2 regions of the Arthrobacter sp. Ha26 genome follow, and region 1 is predicted to be linked to the other one. Evidence: riboswitches for the same ligand, from Rfam matches in the RefSeq annotation. Region 1 holds a riboswitch; the other holds the start of a gene.
What was found. Region 1 has a riboswitch for S-adenosylmethionine ahead of AC5RVY_RS18770 (aminotransferase class V-fold PLP-dependent enzyme). Riboswitches for the same ligand answer to the same signal wherever they lie in the genome.

Region 1 (5,709 bases):
ACAAGAAGCTGCACAAGGCCGACAAGGCCGTGCGCCGTGCTGTGGAACAGGCCACGGGGGCATAAGCAGGACATGACCGCACCAGCCGCCGATACCCGGGAAAACTCCGAAGCGTCCCTCCCCCACTGGCCCGCCCCCTTCGCCGCCCGCCCTGTCGATGCCACTGTCACCGTGCCGGGCTCGAAGTCGCTGACCAACCGCTACCTGGTGCTGGCCGCACTTGCCGACGGCCCGTCGCGCCTGCGCGCACCGCTGCATTCAAGGGACTCGGCCCTCATGATCGAGGCGCTCCGCCAGCTGGGCGCCACCATCACCGAGGTGCCGGGTGAGGGAGCCTTCGGGCCGGACCTTGAGGTCCTGCCGCTCACCGCGGATGGAGCACCTTCCGACACGAGGATCGACTGCGGCCTCGCCGGAACGGTGATGCGGTTCGTGCCGCCGCTGGCAGCGCTGCGCAACGGAACCAGCCTGTTCGACGGCGATCCGCACGCCCGGAAGCGGCCCATGGGAACCATTATCGAAGCGCTGAAGGCGCTGGGAGTGAACGTTTCGGCGGATGGTGGCGGCACGCCGTCGTCCTTGCCGTTTCTGGTGGAGGGCTCCGGCGAAGTCCGGGGCGGCCACCTGGTTATTGACGCCAGCGCATCGTCCCAGTTTGTCTCGGCCCTGCTTTTGGTGGGGGCACGGTTCAGTGAGGGGCTGCACCTGGAGCATGTGGGCAAACCGGTGCCGAGCCTGGACCACATCAATATGACTGTTGCCGTACTCCGGGGCGCCGGCGTGGTGGTTGATGACTCAGTCCCGAACCACTGGGTAGTTGCCCCCGGGCCTATCCGCGCGTTCGACCAGCGGATCGAGCAGGACCTGTCCAACGCGGGGCCCTTCCTCGCCGCGGCCCTGGCCTCGGGCGGAACCGTGCGGGTCCCGGGGTGGCCGGACCAGACGCAGCAGGTAGGTGATCTCTGGCGCAGCATCTTGGCCGAGATGGGCGCCGACGTCAACCTGCGTGACGGCGTCCTCACCGTTAAGGGCGGACCGGCGATCAAGGGGGGAACTTTCGCGGATACCAGTGAACTGGCCCCCACGGTCGCGGCCCTCTGCGCCCTGGCCACGGGCCCCTCCCGGCTTACCGGGATCGCCCACCTGCGCGGGCACGAGACGGACCGGCTGGCAGCCCTGGTCACCGAGATCAACCGCCTGGGCGGCGACGTCGAGGAGACCAGTGACGGCCTGGTGATCCGGCCCGCCAGGCTGCACGCCGGCGTCGTCCACAGCTACGCGGACCACCGCATGGCCACCGCCGGAGCCATCCTTGGCCTGGCCGTGGAAGGGGTGCAGGTGGAGGACATCGCCACCACCGCCAAGACCATGCCGGACTTTCCCCGGCTGTGGGCAGACATGCTCGCCCAGACTGGCCCCTCCGATGCCGGAGCGGAAGGTTCAGCCGGTGGCGCGCGGCACTGACTCCTGGGACGAATCGGATGTCCGCATCCGGCCCAGCAAAAAGGGCTCCAGGCCCCGCACCAAGGACCGGCCAAGCCACGATGACGCGGTCACGGGCCGCATCGTTACCGTTGACCGTGGCCGGTACACGGCAGTGGTGGGTGAAGACTCGGGCTACGAGCGCGTTGTTATTGCCGCACGCGCCCGCGAACTGCGCCGCAACCCGGTAGTGGCCGGCGACTTTGTTTCGCTCGTGGGTGACGTTTCCGGCGACCCCCACACCCTGGCCCGTCTGGTGAAAATCCAGGACCGTAAAACCCTCTTGCGGCGCAGCGCCGACGATACAGATCCTGTGGAACGGGCAGTGGTGGCCAACGCCGACCAGCTTGTGATCGTTGTGGCTGCAGCGAACCCCGAGCCGCGCACCGGCTTCATCGACCGCGCCCTGGTGGCTGCCTACGACGCCCGGATCGAACCGATCCTGCTGGTCACCAAGGCGGACGTCAAGGATCCCGCGGAACTGTTGGCCAACTACGAGCACCTGGACTTCCCTGTCATCATCAGCCGGACGGCGGATTCTGCGGCTTCAGGCATCGATGCCCGCTCAGACGATGGTCTGTCGGCACGCCTGGACAGCACAGCCGTGGCGGAGCTGCGGGGCTACCTGGACGGAAAGGTCACCGTGATGCTCGGGCATTCCGGTGTGGGGAAATCCACCATGGTGAACGCGCTGACAGGGGCCGAGCGTGCCACCGGCGGCGTCAACGCCGTGACCGGACGCGGCCGCCACACGTCATCGTCCGCCCTGGCGCTTCGATTGTCCGATGCACCTCCGGGCAGCTGGATCATCGATACCCCGGGCATCCGCTCCTTCGGCCTGGCCCACGTGGACCCGGACCGGATCCTGCGCTCCTTCCCGGACCTCTTCCCGGGCATCGAGGACTGCGAACGGGGCTGCAAACATACCGCCACTGCGGTGAATTGCGGCCTGGACGCCTGGGTGGCGGGCGGCCATGCCGGAGCCACCGGGGAAGCGCGGCTGGCATCCCTCCGCCGGCTCCTCGGCACCGATCCCCGCATGGAGGCCCAGGAGACCAAGGAGCTTGGCAGCGTCAACTGACAACGCCGATCTCCCAGCAGAACCGCGAGCAGACGGTAGTTTGGAACCATGATCCAACCCGCTTCAAGCTACAACGATGACCTGCGCCTGGCCCATGTCCTGGCCGACTCCGTGGATGACCAGACCATGAGCCGCTTCAAGGCCCTGGACCTCCAGGTGGAGACCAAGCCGGACCTGACGCCGGTCACCGACGCGGACAAGGCCGCCGAAGAAGCCATCCGCGGCCAGCTTTCCCGTTCCCGGCCACGCGACGCCGTGCTCGGCGAGGAGTTCGGCAGCACCGGGCACGGGTCGCGCCGCTGGATCATCGATCCCATTGACGGCACCAAGAACTTTGTCCGCGGCGTCCCGGTCTGGGCCACCCTGATTGCGCTCGTGGATGAAGGCGAGCCGGTAGTGGGTGTGGTCAGCGCCCCTGCCCTGGGCAAGCGCTGGTGGGCCGCCAAGGGCATGGGCGCCTACATGGGCCGTTCCCTCGCTGCGGCCACGCGGCTGCGGGTATCCAACGTGGCCAAGCTCTCCGACGCCTCACTGTCCTACTCCAGCCTCAGCGGCTGGAAAGAGCGCGGCAACCTTGACAACTTCCTGGGGCTCACCGAGGATGTGTGGCGGACCCGGGCCTACGGCGATTTCTGGTCCTACTGCATGGTGGCAGAGGGCTCAGTGGACATCGCGTGCGAACCTGAGCTGAACCTTTACGACATGGCCGCACTGGTGCCCATCGTGGTGGAAGCCGGCGGACGCTTCACCTCCCTGGAAGGGGAAGACGGACCCTTCGGCGGTAACGCGCTGGCCACTAACTCCATCCTGCACTCCGAGGTACTCCGCCGGTTGAACCCGGACCTGGACGACCTCCTCTGAAGCAACAGCACCGAAGAATCAGCGGCGGGCGGCTCCTCAAGGAGGCGCCCGCCGTCGGTTCTTCGGGAAAAAGGCCCGCTTTTCACCCGCCCGTAACAATCCGCTTAACATTCCTGCCGGCTTCAAACCTTCCTGCCCCATGTCCTACGCTCTTAAGCAGGTCACGAGTGCCAGCGCGAAACCCCGGTTTGCTGGCCGGCAACCCTCCAACCGCGGTGGGGTGCCCCGGGTGACGACCAGGCCGGTCCGGAAGGGATACGGCAAGCGCGGATTCCCGGTAGCGGGAGTCCTTTCCAAAGTGAGGTCTTTCGTGACGACTGCCACCGTCTCCCCCAACGCCACTACCGCGCCCGGCACTCCCGTGCCTGAAGCAGCCCGGCCCGGGACCATCTTTGATGCCCGCCGTGCCGCCGCCGGCCGTCCGCTGTCCGCCGTCACCGGCGCTGAGATCCAGGCGCCGCTGATCCAGGGCGGCCACATCCGCTACGCCAACCTCGACTATGGCGCCTCCGCTCCGGCCCTGTCGGTGGTCTCGGCATACCTGAACGAGATCCTGCCGTTTTACGCCAGCGTCCACCGCGGCGCCGGTTACGCGTCCCAGATCAGCACCTCCGTCTACGAAAACGCGCGGAATATCGTCCGGGAGTTTGTGGGCGGACGCCGGGACGACTCCGTGATCTTCACGCGGAACACCACCGACTCGCTCAACCTGCTGGCCGGCTGCCTGCCCGTCACGGAGGGCCGGCCGGACGGGGATGTCCTCTACCTGGACATCGAGCACCACGCCAACCTGCTGCCTTGGCAGGGTGTCCCGCACCGCAGCATCGTTGCTGCGGACACCATCAAAGGCACCATCGACGCCGTCCGTGCAGAGCTGGCGCAGGGCGGCGTAAGCCTGCTCGCCGTCACCGGCGCGTCGAACGTCACGGGCGAGATCCTTCCCATCCGCGCCCTGGCCGCTTTGGCCCACGAGCACGGCGCACGGATTGTGGTTGACGCCGCCCAGCTGGCACCGCACCGCCGGATCGACATAGCCACGGACGACGTCGACTACCTCGCCTTCTCCGGCCACAAGCTCTACGCGCCCTTCGGTGCCGGCGTGCTGGTGGGCCGCTCCGACTGGCTCGATGCCGGAACGCCGCACCTCGCCGGCGGCGGCGCCGTCAAGGAAGCAAGGCTCGACGGCGTCAGCTGGGCCACCGGGCCGGCCCGCCATGAGGGCGGGTCACCCAACGTGCTGGGCGCGGCGACGCTGGCCCGTGCCACGCAGGTGATCGCCGGGCTGGACCAGGAGCAGTGGCACGCCCACGAATCGGCCATCCGTTCCTTCCTGGTGGAAGGCCTGCAGCAGATCGACGGCGTCACGGTGCACCAGATCTTCAAGGACACCAACCCGGATACAGACACTATCGGCGTGGTCAACTTCTCGGTGGAAGGCTACGACGCCGGGCTGGTGGCAGCCTATTTGTCCGCCGAACACGGCGTTGGGCTGCGCGACGGCCGCTTCTGCGCCCACCCGCTGTTAAAGCGCCTGGGTTTGCCGTCCGGATCGCTGCGCGCCAGCTTCGGCGTCGGCTCCCGCCTGGAGGACGCAGAGCGTCTCCTTGCCGGCATCACGGCGCTGCGCAACAACGGGCTGGGCTGGGACTACGTGGTGGACGCCGGGCGCTGGGTTCCTGCAAACGACACTCGGACCTACCCGCATTGGGCTCCCAACACCCCGGGAACCGCCGGGGCTGCTCCCTGCATTGACGATTAGGCACTTGCGGTAAATTCGAAGGATACCCAAGGGCAACAATCGAAGGAGGCCACACGTGGTACGGGGTGGCCCCAGGCTTGACCACGGACGGCGGCGGGAACTCGGCCAGAGCTTCCAGGACGGCGGCCGGCACTACCAGGAAGTCCGCCCGGGCTACCCTGAAGAATCGGCGCAGTGGCTGGTTCCCGCCGGAGCCCGGGATGCCTTGGACGCCGGCGCCGGCACCGGAAAATTCACCGAACTCCTGCTTGGCATGGGACTCTCCGTCACGGCAGTGGACCCCTCCGCGGACATGCTCGAACAGCTGCGGGCGCACTACCCCGCTGCCACGGCCGTCCAGGCCACGGCAGAGGAGACCGGCCTGCCCGAGGCCACCTTCGACGTCGTCAGCGTTGCCCAGGCCTGGCACTGGTGCGACGCGTTGGAAGCAAGCCGCGAGCTGGCGCGCGTCCTGCGTCCGCAGGGAACACTGGGACTCATCTGGAACCAGCTGGACACCTCGGTTCCGTGGGTTCACCGGCTGTCC
Region 2 (5,709 bases), on a different contig from region 1:
AATTGTCCAACGGATGGTCCTTCGAAACCCGCCAGATCCATGCAGGACAGGAGCCGGACAGCGCTACCGGCGCCCGCGCCCTTCCCATTTACCAGACGACTTCCTTCGTCTTCCCCACCGCTGAGAGCGCTGCCAACCGGTTCGCACTGGCCGAGCTGGCGCCCATTTACACCAGGATCGGCAATCCCACCCAGGAGGCCGTAGAGCAGCGTATCGCCAGCCTCGAAGGCGGCCTGGGGGCGCTGCTCCTGAGCTCCGGGCAGGCCGCCGAGACCTTTGCCATCCTGAACATCGCAGAGGCGGGCGACCACATTGTGGCCAGCCCCAGCCTCTACGGCGGCACGTACAACCTCTTCGCCCATACCTTGAAGAAGTTCGGCATCACAGCGACCTTTGTGGCGGATCCGGACAACCTTGACCAGTGGCGTGAGGCCGTCCAGCCCAACACCAAGCTCTTCTTCGGCGAAGTGGTGTCCAACCCGCGGCAGGACGTCCTGGACATCGAAGGCGTGTCGAAGGTAGCCCATGAGGCCGGCGTGCCCCTGATCGTGGACAACACCTTGTCCACCCCGTACCTCATCCGGCCGCTGGAGTGGGGCGCGGACATCGTGGTGCACTCAGCCACCAAGTACTTGGGCGGACACGGTTCCGCCATAGCCGGCGTGATCGTCGACTCCGGAAAATTCGACTTCGGCAAGGACCCGGAGAAGTTCCCGGGCTTCAATACCCCGGACCCCACCTATAACGGCCTCGTCTACGCCCGGGACCTGGGCGCCGATGGAGCGTTGGGCGCAAACCTGTCGTACATCCTCAAGGCACGCGTTCAGCTGCTGCGCGACCTGGGCTCTGCGGTGTCGCCCTTCAATGCCTTCCTGATCGCCCAGGGCCTGGAGACCCTGAGCCTGCGCGTGGAACGGCACGTCGCTAATGCCACCGAAGTTGCGCGCTGGCTGGAGGCAAGGGACGACGTCGAATCCGTCGCCTACGCGGGTCTGCCCTCCAGCCCCTGGTACGAGCGTGGCCGCAAATACGGCCCCAAGGGTACGGGCGCGATTGTGTCGTTCACCCTTGCCGGCGGCGCGGAGGCCGGCAAGCGCTTCGTGGACGCCCTGGAGCTGCACTCCCACGTGGCAAACATCGGCGACGTCCGTTCCCTGGTGATCCATCCGGCGTCGACCACCCACAGCCAGCTCTCGCCGGAGCAGCAGGTGATTGCCGGCGTCAACCCCGGCCTGGTGCGGCTTTCGGTAGGGATCGAGCACATCGATGACATCCTCGCCGACCTCGAAGCCGGCTTCAGGGCGGCCAAGGAGGCAAGCGGCGCCTGATCCACGGGCCCACCAAAGGCGGCAAGCCGGGGAAGTCATAACCAGTCACACTCTTGGCGGCAGGCCGGGGCTGTTTCGTACACTCGATGCAGGTCATGAGTGCCAGTGACAGCCCCGGCTTGCTGGCCGGCAACCCTCCTTTCGCGGCGGGGTGCCCCGGGTGAAGACCTGGCCTGCCGGTCAGACGACGGCGGGCAAGCGCGTAGAAGAGGTCTTGCCATGACGGTTACCGTTACCCGTACCACCGTTCCCGAGCACGGAATTGTCCGCTATGCCTCCATCGGGGGACTGAAGCTCGAGGCAGGCGGCTACCTGCCGGATATCACCCTTGCCTACGAAACCTGGGGCACACTCAATGAGGACGGCAGCAATGCCGTCCTGATCGAGCACGCGCTCACGGGCAGCACGCATGTGACCCGGGGGGACACGGATGAGCCGGGCTGGTGGGAACAGCTCGCAGGACCTGGCGCACCCGTGGATACCAACAAATTCTTCGTTGTGTCCATCAACATCGTGGGCGGTTGTTACGGCTCCACCGGGCCGTCGTCGCCCGCGCCGGACGGCAAGCCCTGGGGTTCCCGTTTTCCGCTGGTGACCCTCCGCGACAGCACCGTGGCGGAGGCCCTCCTTGCAGATCAGTTGGGTATCAGCAGCTGGTTTGCCGTGCTGGGCGGGTCCATGGGCGGGGCACGCGCGCTGGAATGGGCTGTGACGTATCCGGAGCGGGTGCAGCGCTGCGCGGTGATCTCGGTGGGTGCAGCGAGCACCGCCGAGCAGATCGCCTTCGCCCAGGCGCAAACGCTCGCCATCCGCCAGGACGCCAACTTCAACGGCGGTGACTACTACGGCGGCCGGCCCCCGGAAGATGGCCTTGCCCTGGCACGGCGGATCGCCCACATCACGTACCGTTCGCCCATGGAGCTGGACGGACGCTTCGGCCGCGAGCCCCAGGCCGCCGAATCGCCCCTCCAGGGCGGGCAGCTCGCGGACCGCGGACGCTACCAGGTGGAAAGCTATTTGGACCACCAGGGCACCAAGCTGGTCCAGCGCTTCGACGCCAACAGCTACATCGCCATCACCGAAGCGCTGATGAGCCATGACATCTGCCGCGGACGCGGACCCCTCGAGCAGACCCTCGCCCGTTCCAATGCCAGCTTCTTCGTGGCGGCCGTGGATTCGGACCGGCTTTACTTCCCGTCCCAATCATTGGAACTGGCCCGGGCCCTGCCTGGCGACGTGGACGTCCACCTCATCGAGGCACCCATCGGGCACGATGGCTTCCTCACTGAAATCGGCCAGCTGGGCAGCCAGCTCCGGGAGCACCTTTCGTCTTAGCCGCGGGTCTCGAATACTCGCATGTGCATTAATGCAGATAGCCTCTGCAGGATTCGGCGTTGAGCTGGGCGTACAGGCAGACCATACTCGTTGGGACCCGGCGGTTTCGTGACCAAAATCACGGGCATCCGCCATTGCCTGTCCCCGTGGTGTCGAAGACGACGCCGAAGGAGTTCACATGAGTACGGAAAGCTCCGCCGCACGGCGGCCAGAGGAAACCGACGTCAAGGCCTCAGGCCTAAAGAAAGTCGTCACGGCCTCCATGGCCGGCACAGTTGTTGAGTGGTACGAGTTCTTCCTCTATGCCTCGGCCGCCACCCTGGTGTTCGGCAAAATGTTCTTCCCCAATTCAGGCACCGAACTGGATGGCATCATCGCCGCATTCGTCACCTATGCGGTTGGCTTCGTGGCCCGCCCCATCGGCGGCATCGTCTTCGGCCACTTCGGGGACAAGTTCGGCCGCAAGCAGTTGCTGCAGCTCAGCATCATCCTGGTGGGTGTCTCCACCTTCCTTATGGGGTGCCTGCCCTCCTTCGCCCAGATCGGCTACTGGGCCCCGGCGCTCCTGGTGTTCCTGCGCTTCGTGCAGGGCTTCGCCGTCGGCGGCGAGTGGGGTGGCGCCGTGCTGCTGGTTGCCGAGCACAGTCCCAACAAGTCCCGCGGGTTCTGGTCCAGCTGGCCGCAGTCAGCGGTGCCGATGGGCAACCTCCTGGCCACCGGCGTGCTGTTCACCCTCTCGGCCACGCTTTCGCAGGAAGCATTCCTCGGCTGGGGCTGGCGCGTCGCCTTCTGGCTCTCAGCCGTGATCGTGATCGTTGGCTACTACATCCGCACCAAGGTCCAGGATGCCCCGATCTTCATCGAAGCCCGCAAGGAGGTCACCGTAGAGAAGAAGGGCTACGGTGTGGGCGAAGTCTTCCGCCGCTACCCCCGCGGAGTCTTTACCGCCATGGGTCTGCGCTTCGCCGAGAACATCCTGTACTACCTCGTGGTGACGTTCTCCATCACCTACCTGAAGGTCATCGTCCAGACCGACACCTCCCGCATCCTCCTGCTGCTGCTCGTGGCACACTTCGTCCACTTCTGCGCCGTACCCCTGGTGGGCAAGATGTCGGACGCGTTCGGCCGGCGGCCGGTCTACATGGCAGGTGCCATCCTCGGCGGAACCTGGGGCTTCTTCGCTTTCCCCATGATGGACACCGGCAACGACGTCGTCATCCTCGCCGCCATCACCATCGGCCTGCTGTTCCACGCGCTGATGTACGCAGGCCAGCCGTCCATCATGGCCGAAATGTTCCCAACGCGGATGCGGTACTCGGGCGTTTCACTCGGCTACCAGGTGACCTCCATCGTGGCCGGATCGTTGGCACCGATCATCGCCACGGCGCTCCTCAGCAGCTTCAAGTCCTCCCTCCCGGTAGCGCTGTACCTGCTGGCCGCCTGCATCGTCACCGCAATCGCGGTGTTCTTCCTCCGGGAGACCCGCGGCATCTCCCTGCGGGATGTGGACGCAGCCGACGCGCAGGGCACCGCCGACCTGCTCGCAGCCGCCAAGAAATAGGCAACGGCAGCACAAGAATCACCCAGCACGCCAGCTGCCCGGACCCGCAATCAAGCAGGCCCGGGCAGTTGGGCGTCCCGTACCCTCCGAGAAGAAGTCAGGATTTCCCATGAAGGCAGCCGTCCTCTACTCCACCGTCCCGTCCGGAACGAGTTACACCGAAGCGCGCGCCCTGAGGGTCGAGGAGCTGGACCGGCCGGAACCCCGCGCCGGGGAGTTGGGAATCACCATCACCTACTCGAGCCTGTGCCACTCGGACCTGTCAGTGGTGGATGGCTCCCGCGTCCGGCCCCTTCCTATGGCGCTGGGTCATGAGGCGGTGGGACGGGTTGCCGCAGTGGGTGAAGGCGTCACTGATGTTTCCCCCGGGGACCACGTGGTCCTGGTTTTCGTCCCCAGCTGTAGTGGCTGCCGTGCCTGCCTGGCGGGCCGCCCGGCGCTGTGCCACCGTGCGGCGGAAGTTAACGGGTCGGGGGACCTCCTGCACGGTGAGGCCCTGCTGAGGACGCCCGCGGGGGAGAGGATCAACCACCACCTGGGGGTCTCGGCGTTCGCCGACTACGCGGTGGTGGCCCGGGAATCAGTGGTGGTGATTGACGACGACGTCCCGGACACTGTTGCGGCAATGTTCGGTTGCGCCGTGCTCACCGGGATGGGAGCTGTCCTCAACACGGCAGCCGTCCAGCCCGGCCAGTCTGTAGCTGTCTTCGGACTGGGCGCCGTGGGGCTTTCGGCCGTGATGGCCGCGGCGCTCGCCGGCGCCTCCTCCGTGATCGCCATTGATCCAAACGCCGGTAAGCACGGGCTGGCGCTGAAGTGCGGGGCAACCGCCGTGGGCACCCCGGACGACGCTTCCCGACTGATCCGAGAGGCTGCCGGCGACGGCGTGGACACCGCCATCGAAGCTGTGGGTTCAGCCCGGGTTATCGCGTCATGCCTGGAACACGTAACGCGCGGCGGGGCCGTGGTTTCGGTCGGACTGCCGCACCCCACGGCTGAACTGACAGTGCCCGCGCTCCAGTTCGCGGGGGCGGGCAAGCGGCTGCTGGGCTCGTACATGGGCGACGCTGTTCCGGGCCGGGACATTCCCCTGTACCTGGAGTACTGGCGCGGGGGCCGGCTTCCCGTTGAGCTGCTGCACACCGATACCCGGCCGCTTGATGAGATCAACGAAGGCCTCGACGCCCTCGCCGCGGGGCGGGTGGTGAGGCGTCTCTTCCAGGCCTGACGGCGAAGCAGGATGCCCGGAGCCTAGGCAGACAGCAGGTCCTGGCGTTCCGCCACTTCTTCCTTCAGCGCAGCGATCACGGCCCGCACCCGGGCCGAGCGGAGCGATTCAGGCCGGGCCACCGCCCAGATGGGCACCTGGCGCTGGAACGCGTCCGGAAGCACCGGAACGAACTCCGGATCCAATGCCACCATAAAGTTCGGCAGCAGCCCGATGCCGGCGCCGCGGCGCACCGCCTCGACCTGGGCGAAGATGCT

Region 2: another riboswitch for S-adenosylmethionine. It lies ahead of metX (homoserine O-acetyltransferase MetX); the one in region 1 lies ahead of AC5RVY_RS18770 (aminotransferase class V-fold PLP-dependent enzyme).

What each region holds. Positions count from the first base shown of each region.
Region 1 is NZ_JBNHGX010000011.1:19,074-24,782, forward strand. It holds gene AC5RVY_RS18750 (DoxX family protein) at 1-65, shown strand, start outside; gene aroA (3-phosphoshikimate 1-carboxyvinyltransferase) at 73-1,464, shown strand; gene rsgA (ribosome small subunit-dependent GTPase A) at 1,448-2,563, shown strand; gene hisN (histidinol-phosphatase) at 2,612-3,424, shown strand; SAM riboswitch class IV at 3,584-3,697, shown strand; gene AC5RVY_RS18770 (aminotransferase class V-fold PLP-dependent enzyme) at 3,786-5,183, shown strand; gene AC5RVY_RS18775 (class I SAM-dependent methyltransferase) at 5,239-5,709, shown strand, end outside.
Region 2 is NZ_JBNHGX010000004.1:253,479-259,187, forward strand. It holds gene AC5RVY_RS11845 (bifunctional o-acetylhomoserine/o-acetylserine sulfhydrylase) at 3-1,328, shown strand; SAM riboswitch class IV at 1,420-1,535, shown strand; gene metX (homoserine O-acetyltransferase MetX) at 1,548-2,663, shown strand; gene AC5RVY_RS11855 (MFS transporter) at 2,842-4,224, shown strand; gene AC5RVY_RS11860 (zinc-binding dehydrogenase) at 4,334-5,452, shown strand; gene AC5RVY_RS11865 (LysR family transcriptional regulator) at 5,476-5,709, opposite strand, start outside.